2 regions of the Arthrobacter sp. 05L44 genome follow, and region 2 is predicted to be linked to the other one. Evidence: riboswitches for the same ligand, from Rfam matches in the RefSeq annotation. Region 2 holds a riboswitch; the other holds the start of a gene.

Region 1 (5,616 bases), on a different contig from region 2:
CGGATCCGGTGCGCCCATCGCCATCCCGGCCGGCTACGGAACCGCAGCGCATCCCCGGCTGCTGGTGCAGGTCGGGAAGGACGGGCGCGTCTACCTGCTGGACCGGGACAACCTGGGCGGCATGGGGCAGGGGGCCGGCGGTACCGATGCGGTCGTCGACGAGGCCGGGCCGTACAGCGGAGTCTGGGGACGGCCGGCCTTCCTTGGGACCACCAGCGGCGGCTACGTCTACACCGTCGAGAACAAGGGGTACCTCCGGGCGCATAAGCTCCTGCCCAGCAGCACCGGCGGCATCCAGCTGGCCTCGGTCGGGACCTCCGTAGGCACGTTCGGCTATACCTCCGGGGCTCCGTCCGTAACCTCCAACGGCACCAACGCGTCCACCGCCCTGGTGTGGGCGGTCTACGTCACCGGCCCCACCGGTACCGGAGCTGAGCTTCGGGCTTACCGCGCCCTTCCGGACAGCGCCGGCAAACTCCAGCAGGTCTTCACTGCGCCGCTGGGCATTGCAGCCAAGTTCTCAACTGTGGCAACCGACAACGGCCGGGTTTACGTCGGGACGCGGGACGGCCACATCATCGGGTTCGGCGCGCCGACCACGTCCGCGATGGGCACCGCCAGCGGAGACCTCGGGACGGCTGAGGTCGGCACGGTGAAGACCGGCACCGTGACCATCACCGCCACCCGCGCCGTCACGGTCCAGACCGTCACGGCGGCCGCTCCGTTCGGGATTGGCACGCTGGCGCTGCCGCGCACGCTGGCGAACGGGGCAAGCTTGACGGTTCCGGTGACGTTCGCGCCGGCGGCCCCGGGACAGGCGGACGGTGCGCTGACTGTCACCATGGCCGACGGCGAGGTGGACCTTTTGGGGGTCCACGCCATAGGAACCAAGGAAGGCCTGGGCGCCACCCCGGCGACGCTCACGTACACCAGTGTCCCGACCCAAACCAGCAGCCGGCAGACGGTCAACGTCGTCAACACGGGCCTGAGCGTTGCAACCGTTACGGGTGTGACCCTGCCGGCCAATGCATCCCTGAGCGTCGACCCCGCCACGGTTCCGGCGGTGGGCCAGGTCATCCAGCCCCTCACCTCGGTCCCTGTCTCGGTGACGTTCAGCCCCACAACGGCGACCCCCGTCACTGACCAGCTGGTGGTCACCACCAACCGCGGCTCGCTGACCGTCCCCGTGAACGCCACCGCCGTCTCGGGAGCGGCCCACCTGCAGCTCCCGCCGTCCCTGGCGTTCGGCAATGTTCCGATCGGGACCTCGGCCACGTGGGACTTCACGATTGTGAACACCGGCAATATCCCAATGACCATCACCAAGGCGAAGGCGCCGCTCGGGGTCTTCTCCACCACCAATCCCATCGCCGAAGGCCTCGTGATCCCCGCGGGTGAATCCGCCTACCAGAGCGTCACGTTCAAGCCCACGGCGGTCGGCCAGGCCGGAACCGCGGACACCTACTACCTGATTACCGCCGACGACGGGCAGGGCGCGCAGAAGGTCATGCTCACCGGGGCCGGCGTCGATGACCCCATCGCCCTGAAGGCCTACCAGACCGGCGCCGGCGACCCGAGGTCGGTTTTGGGCAGGTCGCTGACCCTGGAGTACCCGGTCGGGGCAGGAAAGTGCCAGGACTACGTCAAGGGCGTCATCTGCTGGTCCCAGGCCACCGGGGCGCACTGGGTGGGCGGCGCCATCTACGCCCGCTACAAGGCCATGGGCGGGGCCGCCGGAATCCTCGGGTTCCCGACCACTGACCAGCTGACCACCCCGGACACGATCGGCCGGTACGGCCACTTCTCCGGCTCGGGCGGGGCCTCGATCTACTGGTCACCCGCCACCGGGGCGCACTACATTGTGGGGGTCATCCGGGCCAAGTGGACGGCGATGGGCCGGGAGCGCGGCCCGCTCGGTTATCCGACGCAGGACGAGACCCGCACCCCGGACGGGCTGGGACGCTACAACCACTTCGCCGGCTCGTCCGGATCGTCCATCTACTGGACCGCGAAGACAGGCGCCCACTTTGTCCTGGGCGCGATCCGCGGCCGCTGGACTGCCCTGGGCAGGGAAAGCGGACGGCTCGGGTACCCCACCACGGATGAGTACGCGGTCACCGTCGGCCGGGCCTCGGACTTCCAGCGGGGCCGGCTGACCTGGAACCGGACAACCAGGCTGGTCACCGGCTGAGACGGGCCACGGCCGCCGCGCGGCGCACCGCAGCGGCGGCACACCCCGGCGGCGGCACGACAGAATGGACCCATGAGCGAGGCCGGTGAATTCATTGACTCGGCCCTGCAGCGGGAGGGCTCGTGGCAGCGGGCGGAGGAGGCCCGGGCCCGTTTCGGGACCGGGCTGGCAAGCTACGGTTCATCCGTCGGGGCCATCCGGGGAACGGTCCGGGACGCACTGCGGCGGTACCGGAACCTAAGCCATGACGACATCACCGCCCTCTGCTCGGAACTGTGGGAGGCGCCCGTCTTCGAGCGCCGGTTCGCCGCCGTCGTCCTGCTCCAGTCCCGCCTTCCGGTGCTGGATAACTCGGACCTGACCCGGATCGAAGGTTTCCTGCGGACCGCGCGCCTGCGCGAGCTGGCCGATCCGCTGGCGACCGACGTCGTCGGGCCGCTCACCGCAGGCCTCGCCGGCCAGAACCGTTCCCGCGCGGAGGCCGTGCTGGGCCGCTGGCTGCAGGATCCGGACGATTGGCTGCGGCGGGCCGCCCTGCTGGCCCCGCTCCGCGGGCTCCGGGCCGGGGACGGCGACTGGGACCGCTGGCAGCGGCAGGCGGGGCTGGCCCGGACGGGGACCGCGGACGACGCCGGGCTGGTCCGGGAAGCAGTCGAAACGGGCGGTACGGAAAAGGCGAAGAGCGGTTACGTGCCGGGCCGGCGCTCCACCACGGCGTAGGCTTTCCCGTCCAGGAACTGCCAGTCCGTGACCACCATAAACCCCAGCGCGTCCACCCGGTCGTTCAGGACGTGCACATCGAAGCCCCCGTCACGCGGCTCGGCGTCCCAGGTGCCGACATGGATCTCGGTTCCTTCCAGGACCAGCAATTCGGTGTTGACATCAAAATCCTCCCGGGGCTGGTCGCTCAGCTGGCAGATTGCCACACAGGGACTGGTCATGTTCGGGCCTCCGCTCCGGGAACGCTGGATGCCTTCATCCTATGCGCGGCGGGGCACCCGGACGTAGGGAAATTTTGCCGCCACAACACGGTCCCGTTACCTGAATGTGACAATCCGGCGCGGAGTCGTTACCGTTGATGGGTGCCTGTTTGTATCCGATACGGGCGCTCCCGAGCCGATTGCCTAACTCTGCCGCGGCCCGGGATCCGAATGCAACCATCTGGCAGAGACGGGGAAACCACTTTCGACCTGCGCTCTTAGCGGGTCTTGGGGTGAAGCCGCACAGCGTCCGTTTCAGACGGGCCCGCGGCCGGGTGCCTCCCATCCGAATCCGACAGCTCACCTCGCAGGCATTGGGAGAGGCAACATTCATGTCTTCAAGCATTACTTCTGCGCGCCATCGCTCCGACGCAACCGCCGGGCGGGGTTCAGCATTCTCGGTCAAGTCCGGCACCATCGGCCGCCAGGCCGCGGTGATCTTCGCAGCCTCCGGCCTGGTCCTCACCAGCGGCATGGCCGCCAACGCCGCCACCGCACCGGCCGAGCGTGACGCCGCCCCGGCATCCTCCGTGGACGTCGGCAGCAAGGTTTCGGCGCCCGTCTCGGCGGACTCCGCCGTGCGCATCAGCTTCGACCGCCCGGCAGTCGCCACCACGCCGGCACCCGTCATCGAACAGCCGAAGCCCGTGGCTGCGGCACCGGCTCCCGCCGCCGTCCCCGCCCCTGTGGTTGCCCAGGCTCCGGCCGCACCCCAGATCACGGTCCAGGCAAAGGCTGCAGTCGCACCTGCCCCGGCAGCCGGCGGAGTCAACGCCGCGATGCTCTCGGCCGCCTACAGCCAGATCGGTATCACCCAGGACTGCACCGCCATGGTCGAAAAGGCCCTGGGCGCAGCCGGCATCCCGGTGGGCGACCTTGGTCCGCAGCAGTTCATGAACTACGGCAAGGTTGTCAGCACCCCGCAGCCTGGCGACATGATCGTCCAGTCCGGCCACGTGGCCATCTACGCCGGCGACGGCCAGGCCATCAGTGGTGGCATGAACGGCAGCAACCAGACCATCAAGCACCCCCTGTCGTGGCTCACCGCCACCGGCAGCGTGACGTTCGTCCGCGCCGGCGCCTAATTACCGCGCAAGGCCTCTTTCCAAGGCCGGCGGCCGGTTGCCCTCGGGCACCCGGCCGCCGGCCTTTTGGTGTTTTGAACGCCTAGCTGCCGTACCGCAGCAGGACCACGCCGTTGCCGAACCTGCGGGTTTCAGCGAGGGCCATTGCCGTCCTGCCCTCCGCAGGCTTGAACAACGGCTTACCCCGGCCCAGCAGGACGGGATGGACAAAGATCCAGTACTCGTCGATCAGTCCGTGCCGGCGGAAAGTGTCTGCAAGTTCCGCGCCGCCGAGCGCCAGGTCCCCGCCGGGCTCGGCCTTGAGCGCCAGCACCTCCTCCGCAACGACGTCGCGCACCACCGTGGTGTTCCAGCCGGCTTCCCGGAGGGTCCGGGAGTAGACGATTTTCGGCATGTCACGCCAGATCCGGGCAAACTCGACCTCCCGCGGTGAGCTGTCCGGGTCCTGGTCCGCCGTCGGCCAGTAGTCGGCCATCAGCTGGTAGGTGACCCGGCCATCCAGGAACGCCCCCATGGTGCTTAGCTGGTCGTTAAAGTAGCCGTGGAGTTCGTCATCGACCATGTGCCAGCCAATGTCGCCGTCCGGTCCCTCGAAGAAGCCGTCCAGGGAAACCTGCATCGCTACGATGATCTTCCGCATGGCCCGAGCGTACCCGTGGCCCCGCCGCTACGGGAAGGGCCGTGCGGGTGGTGCCTAGTCCGGTAATTTGGCGTAGGCGGCCGCACTCAGGAACTCAACCCCGACGAACGGATCGCCGCCTTCAACCCAGGCGTCGTGGCCCGGCGGAATGGTGTAGGAGTCGCCGGCGGCGATGTCGATCCGGCCGCCGTCGGTGGTCTCGACAGTCAGCTTGCCAGACACGCAGAAGCCAACGTGGCTGTTCTGGCAGGAATCGGTGTTCACCACGGGTTTGATGCATTCGGACCAGCGCCATCCCGGCTCGAAACTCAGCCGGCCGATGGTGTAGTCGCCGACCGACACGATGTCGATCTCGCTCTTGTCCGGCCGGCGCTTTTCATCAGGGGAATTGTGGGATTTTACTTGCAGCTGGGTGACAACGTTGGTGGACATTGCACTCCCTCTTTTCGCTCAGGGAATTTAACTGCTTACGGAGCCAAGAATCCTCGGTTGGCCGCCGGTTGTCGATACACCTTTCCTAGAAGCTGGAGGAGCTCCCGGAACCGGAAAAACTGCCGCCCGAGCCGCCGTATCCCGTGGTGCTTCCGCCCCGGGCTGAGCTGACGCTGGAAACCCCGGTGCTGAGCCCAGTATTAAAGGTGGGGACCGAGAAAAAGTAGTACGACGGATACACCGTGCCCAGGATGCTTGGCTCGTAACTGCGCCGTTGCTTCTTCCCCG
Region 2 (5,616 bases):
CGTCAGCCAAGCAGGGCGCTCCAGTCCACCGGCCCCTCGGCGGCCTTGCGGGTGGTGCGTTTTGCGGCCGGTTTGGCGGGGGCTTTCGCGGCAGCGGGCTCGGGCAGGGGCGCACCCCAGGGCAGGGCAAACGCCGGCACCGTCTCGCCGAGCTGCACGCCGTGCGGCGGGACCACCAGGATGCCGTCGGCCGCGGCCAGCCCGCGCATCATCCCCGGCCCGGTGTGCTGGGCCGGGGAGGCCATGCCGTACAGCATCCGGAAGGGCATCAGCCGCGTCCGGCCGGGATCGGCGTCGATCATGGTGCCGCAGGGGACCTCGCTGACCGCGGGTGCCGTCCCGTGGCCCAGGGCCGCCAGCAGGGGCGCGCCGATGGTGGAGAGCGCCATCATGGCCGCGAGCGGATTGCCGGGCAACCCGATCACGAAGCGGCCGTCGGGCAGCTCGGCCAGAACGGCGGGGTGCCCCGGGCGCATCGCGATGCCATCGATCAGCAGCCGGCCGCCCAGTTCCGCGACGGTGCGCCGGAGGTGGTCGGTGCCGGACCGGCCGGTTCCCCCGGTGGTGATAACGACGTCGGCCGGTACCTGCTCGGCGTCGGGGTCTGCCGGGGCGGTGCCGTGGGCCGGCTGCACGGCACCCGGGGCGGCGTTACTTGCCGCGGGATCGTTGGTGTCCTCGAGGGCGGCGAGCCACTCCTCGTCGCGGTCCCCGATCTTGACTTCGCCCGCGCAGACACCGCCGAGCATTTCGACGACGGCGGCCAGCTGCGGGCCGAAGGTATCCCGGACTTCCCCGGCCGCCGGGACTCCCGTACTGACGACTTCGGCGCCCGTGAGCACCAGCCGGACCACGGGCTTGCCGAGCACCGGCAGCTCGTCCTGGCCGGCGAGGGCGGCCAGGGCCAGATGCGCCGGGTTGAGTACGGTGCCGGCCCTGATCAGAAGTTCACCGGCCGCAGCCTCTTCGGCGGCCTTCCGGATATGTTCACCGTTGCGGGGTTCCCCGGGTTTGGCTCCCCCGCCCAGCTTCAGTTCCGGCAGCCCGTCCTCATCGGGGGCGATGACGCCGCTTTCGCTGCGGAGGACAGCTTTCGCCCCGGGCGGGATGAGCCCTCCGGTGACAATCGGACTCGCCTGGTGCGGGGCCAGCCGCTGTCCGGGGTCGGCCAGGATCCACGGCCCGCTGCCGTTGACCGCCCAGCCGTCCATCGCGGAGGACGGGTAGTGGGGCATGTCGTGCAGGGCAAGGACGTCCTCGGCAAGGGTCCGGCCCAGTGCACTCCGGAGCGGGACCGGCGCGGGCGGGATCGGAGTGGCGCAGTCGAACGCCAGCTGGCGGGCCTCCTGCCAGCTGTGGGCGAGGTGCCGGTGCGGGGTCTCCGGTTCTTCCGGGCCGTCGGAGCCGGGGGCAGATCCGGGGGTAGGGGCGACGGCGTCGGGCCGGGGCCGGTCCTCGTGGGAGCCGCCGCCGCGGGGAGGCTCCGCCGTCATGCCCCGGGAGCCTCGGCGGCCGCGTACTCCTTGGCGAGTTTGCGGGCGACGCCCATGGCGGCCTGCATGGACACGCTGTCCGGCGCCTGGCCGGATCCGGACGCCAGTCCGGCGGCAAAGCCTGCGATGAAGGTGGTCAGCGGCGCGGCGGGGCGCACCACCGAGTGGGCGGCGACGCCGGCCAGTCCCAGCACTTCGTTGATGTCAATGTCGACGTCTTCGAGCTCGAGGGCCTGCAGCAGTGCACGGCACCAGTCTTCTAGCGTTTCATCCTGGCTCTTCACCGTTTGCCTCCAAGGTCGAGTTGGGCCGCCGCATTTCCGGGGGTGCCGAGCTGGAGTCGGCCGCACCCAGAGCGGCGGCGTCCTCCCAGGTATCCACGTCGTCCGTGGAGCCCGGCGGGACCGGAACCTGCCGCAGCTCCAGACTAGCAAGGAGGGAGAAGACCGATCCGCCTGCCAGGGCGTTTCGCCTGGCAGCTTCAGCAATGGCCCGTTCTAGCGCGGCCGTGCCATAAAGCCCTACAAGGGGCTGCGTCCGCCCGTCCGGGGACACCGCGAGCACGCCGTCGCCGGCCGTTTCGTCGAGGCTGGCTCCCGCTTCCAGGAGGGCGCGCACCGCCCCGGCGACGTGGGGCATATCGCAGGCGAGCACGAGGGTCAGCGGGGCGGCGCCGGGTTCCGGAGAGCCCTGCCCGCCGCCGGCCAGGCGCCGGAGTCCCGCGGCAATGGCCGCGGCCGGGCCGGAGAACGGCGGGTCTTCCCGGCAGTCGAGCACCCCGCGCGGGAGGCTTCCGGGGTCCGGGCCGACCACCACCGTACGGCGGGCGCCCCGGGCGGCGCGCAGGGTCCGCTCCAGCAACGTGGCGCCGTCCACCGTGAACCGGGCCTTAGGTGCGCCTCCGAGCCGGGAGGACCGTCCCCCGGCGAGAATTACGGCGTCGAATTCCACCCGCCCAGCCTAGCCGCCCGTGCGCCGGAGCGCTGCCGGGCGCGGGACTTAGTGCGCCTTTTCGGGGAGCAGGAACGGATCCCAGGCCGGGGCTGGCTTCTCCAGCTCTTTGATCTGCCAGATCGTGCCCCTGGGCGGACCCGGCACAAATCCGAGCTTCCAGCCCATTTCGGCGGGGGTGTGGTCGCCCTTGGCATTGTTGCAGCGCAGGCACGCGGCCACAAGGTTCTCCCACGAGTCGGCCCCGCCGCGGGACTTGGGCTGCACGTGGTCAATGGTGTGGGCGGCCTTGGAGCAGTAGGCGCAGCGGTGGCCGTCACGGCGGAGGACGCCCCGCCGGCTGACGGCGGTGAGGGTGTTGTAGCGGGGGCGGATGTAGCGGTTGAGCAGGATGACCGACGGGCGCCCGAGGATCTCTTGCGGGCCCACTACGGGATCATCCCCCTCGGCCACCACACTGGCCTTCCCTGTTAGCACAAGGACCAGCGCCCGGCGGAAGGTGACTACCGCCAGCGGTTCATATCCAGCATTCAGAACGAGAGTGCGCATCCGCATACCTCTTCACGGCCGCACCCGCCAGGGGCACGAGGGCCGGCTGCCCTGTGCATGGTCGGGCTATGGATCGACACCACAAGAGTAAACACGGATCGCCCGGATCACCGAATTTATTCGTCGCGGATCTATCGCGCCGCGTCCGGAGCGGGTCTCCCCCGACGGCGGTGGGGCCGGCGCCGTACATGGCAAAGGACCCCTGCCGCCGGGCAGGGGTCCTTTGAAATGCTGTGGCCGTAGGCCGGGGTAAGTCCTAGCCGCCGACGCGGATGAAGACCGGGCCGGAGCCGACGTTGACGCTGTACAGCGCGGTGGTTCCGCCGTTCCAGCCGCCGTGAACGGCCATGCCGTTGCCGACGTAAACAGCGATGTGGGCCATGCCCATGCCGCCGTTCTGGTAGTAGGCGAGGTCGCCCGGCTGAGCCTCAGCGGCGCTCACGGTGCGGCCCAGGGAGAGGTAGCCAGCCGGCCAGCCGTGGTAGTGGACGCCCACTGCGGCCAGTGCGTTGGTCACCAGCATGGTGCAGTCCTGGGACACACCGATCTGTGCGTAGGCAGCGGCGGCGATCGAGGCGCCCATGCCGCTGACGGCGGCCGGTGCCTTCGCGTCCAGCGATGCGGTGACCGCGGTGCCAGTGCCGGTACCGGTGGTGGTTCCGGCTTCCTGCACGTTGACAACCGGCTTGGCTTCCTCAACAACGGGAGCCGGTGCGGTGGTGACTGCCGGCTTCTCGTAGGAGATGGCGATGCTGGAGGCCGCAGAGATGGTGGCCGGTGCGTTGGACTGTACTTCCGTGGCGGAAGCGGAGGTCGATTCGCGCTGAACGTTGGTCTCGGCAGCGTTGGCTGCGATACCGCTGGTCAGTACCAGGCCGGAGGCAGCAGCGATAACCGCGGCCTGGCGACCCATACCACCGGCGTTGTCGCCGACGGCCTTAGCAATGACAGCCAGCGAGTTGGTCTTGGTGACCTCCGCGCGGTGGCGTGCAATGTTTGCACGAGTAGTCATTTAGTTCTCTCTTTCGTGATCCTTGTGTCCGCGCGCTTGACAGGCGGGACTGAGGACGCTCCGGCATCTTGGGGGTACGCCGGATCGCCCCGAAACGGGTTTCTTAGCGAAGGGTGTACTGCGAAGACGCGCCAAAAGCGGGAACTGCGTTTACTGATCCAGTCCGGGCGCCGGCAAGGGCAGCGCGGAGCATGGAGTTCAGCGGGCTCATCTGAGCCTCGCTGGCGCGAGAACGCGCAGCATTGTGGCGTGAAGACACGAAAGTAGCCTCTCCCAATGCCTACGAGGTGAGCTGTCGGATTCGGATGGGAGTCACCCGGCCGCGCTGCTTCCTGGGAAGCTTTGCGACTTAACCCCTAGGTCTTCTTGCGAAGACCAAAATTGGTTCCCCCGCCCCTGCCAGACGATGTGATGCGAACGGACCTTGAGCGGTGGCAGAGTTAGGCAATCCACTCAAGAGCGCCAACTTCGGAGAAGTTGGCGTGCTTCATACGGTACAGCAGTTGGGACTCAATGTCACATTCAGATCACGGCGTGTCACAGAAATGCGAGTGGTCCCTCGGGTTGGCTAAAGCCAGCCCAGCGGGTCAACGACTTCCCCATTAACCATCACCTCGAAGTGGAGGTGGCAGCCGGTGGAGGCGCCGGTGGTCCCGCTCATCGCCACGACATCTCCGCGTGAGACCTGCTGGCCTACGTGGACGTTGGATGACGACAAGTGGTTGTACGTGGTCTCCAGGCCATTGCCATGGTCGATCACGATGCGGTTGCCGCCCCCGTAGGGGTGCCAACCGGAAAAGGTAACGGTGCCGCTCGCAGCGGCGTGCACGGCCGTGCCGCACTGGGCGACATAGTCCTGGCCGCGGTGGAACTCGCCGACGGCCCCGGTGATGGGGCTGATGCGGTAGCCGAAGGGTGAAGCGGTGACCATCACGTCCAGCGGCGCGCCCAGGCTGCCTGCCGACGCTGCCCGGGTGATGGAGCCGGCCGACTGTGCGCTGAGCAGCTGCTTGAGCTTGCTGTCCGGATCGCCCTTGGTGGTCACGGCGGTGCGGTTGAAGTTGATCGCGGCCGCTGCGGCCTTGACTTCCGGCTGTGCCGCGGCGGAAACGGAGCCGGACCGGGCCGTGTCGGTGGCCATCGCGGGGCCGGTGGCCGGCACGGCAACGGTGAGCACCAGACCGGTGGCAGCCAGGGCAATGCCCGCCTTCTGCCCGACGCCGCTGACGGCGGCAAAGTCGGTCACCTGCCGGAACGGGCTGCGCCTGCCGCGGCGTTCGTCGCGGCGCGCATCGCGCGGGCGCTCGTCGTGTACGACGGCGGCCGGGCGCGGCTCCGGAGCGGGACCGGTCGCACGACGGCGGCCCCTGACGGTCTGGATGGTCAAGAAGGTTCCTCTCTGGAAAGCCTGCGAAGTTAGCTGTCGGATTCGGGTCAGAGAGTTCAAAGACCCGGTCCGCCGGTGCAAGCATTCAGGCGCAGGGGTGTCCAGGGACATTCCTGCGAAAGCGCTTGCCGCTAGCGGACTTCACCCCAAGGCTGCTGGTTCAGCAGCCGTTAGTGGTTCCCCCGCCTCTGCCAGAAAGGTGAATCGCCTACTGATCCGCTGGC

Evidence for each region. A riboswitch is a leader RNA that binds a small molecule or an ion and turns the genes downstream of it on or off. The one in region 2 is predicted to bind cyclic di-AMP.
Region 1: it holds a riboswitch for cyclic di-AMP, as region 2 does, so the genes downstream of both, AC1DHY_RS06115 (NlpC/P60 family protein) here and AC1DHY_RS11010 (NlpC/P60 family protein) in region 2, are expected to answer to the same signal.

What each region holds. Positions count from the first base shown of each region.
Region 1 covers NZ_JBFTNS010000002.1:180,789-186,404, forward strand. The annotation lists gene AC1DHY_RS06100 (Ig-like domain-containing protein) at 1-2,191, shown strand, start outside; gene AC1DHY_RS06105 (DNA alkylation repair protein) at 2,264-2,911, shown strand; gene AC1DHY_RS06110 (hypothetical protein) at 2,878-3,132, opposite strand; cyclic di-AMP (ydaO/yuaA leader) riboswitch at 3,334-3,499, shown strand; gene AC1DHY_RS06115 (NlpC/P60 family protein) at 3,504-4,256, shown strand; gene AC1DHY_RS06120 (dihydrofolate reductase family protein) at 4,339-4,896, opposite strand; gene AC1DHY_RS06125 (cupin domain-containing protein) at 4,951-5,328, opposite strand; gene AC1DHY_RS06130 (DUF5129 domain-containing protein) at 5,414-5,616, opposite strand, start outside.
Region 2 covers NZ_JBFTNS010000004.1:157,103-162,718, forward strand. The annotation lists gene AC1DHY_RS10990 (molybdopterin molybdotransferase MoeA) at 3-1,493, opposite strand; gene AC1DHY_RS10995 (DUF6457 domain-containing protein) at 1,490-1,777, opposite strand; gene mobA (molybdenum cofactor guanylyltransferase) at 1,761-2,444, opposite strand; gene AC1DHY_RS11005 (HNH endonuclease) at 2,493-2,993, opposite strand; gene AC1DHY_RS11010 (NlpC/P60 family protein) at 3,250-4,005, opposite strand; cyclic di-AMP (ydaO/yuaA leader) riboswitch at 4,269-4,446, opposite strand; gene AC1DHY_RS11015 (M23 family metallopeptidase) at 4,574-5,392, opposite strand; cyclic di-AMP (ydaO/yuaA leader) riboswitch at 5,396-5,612, opposite strand.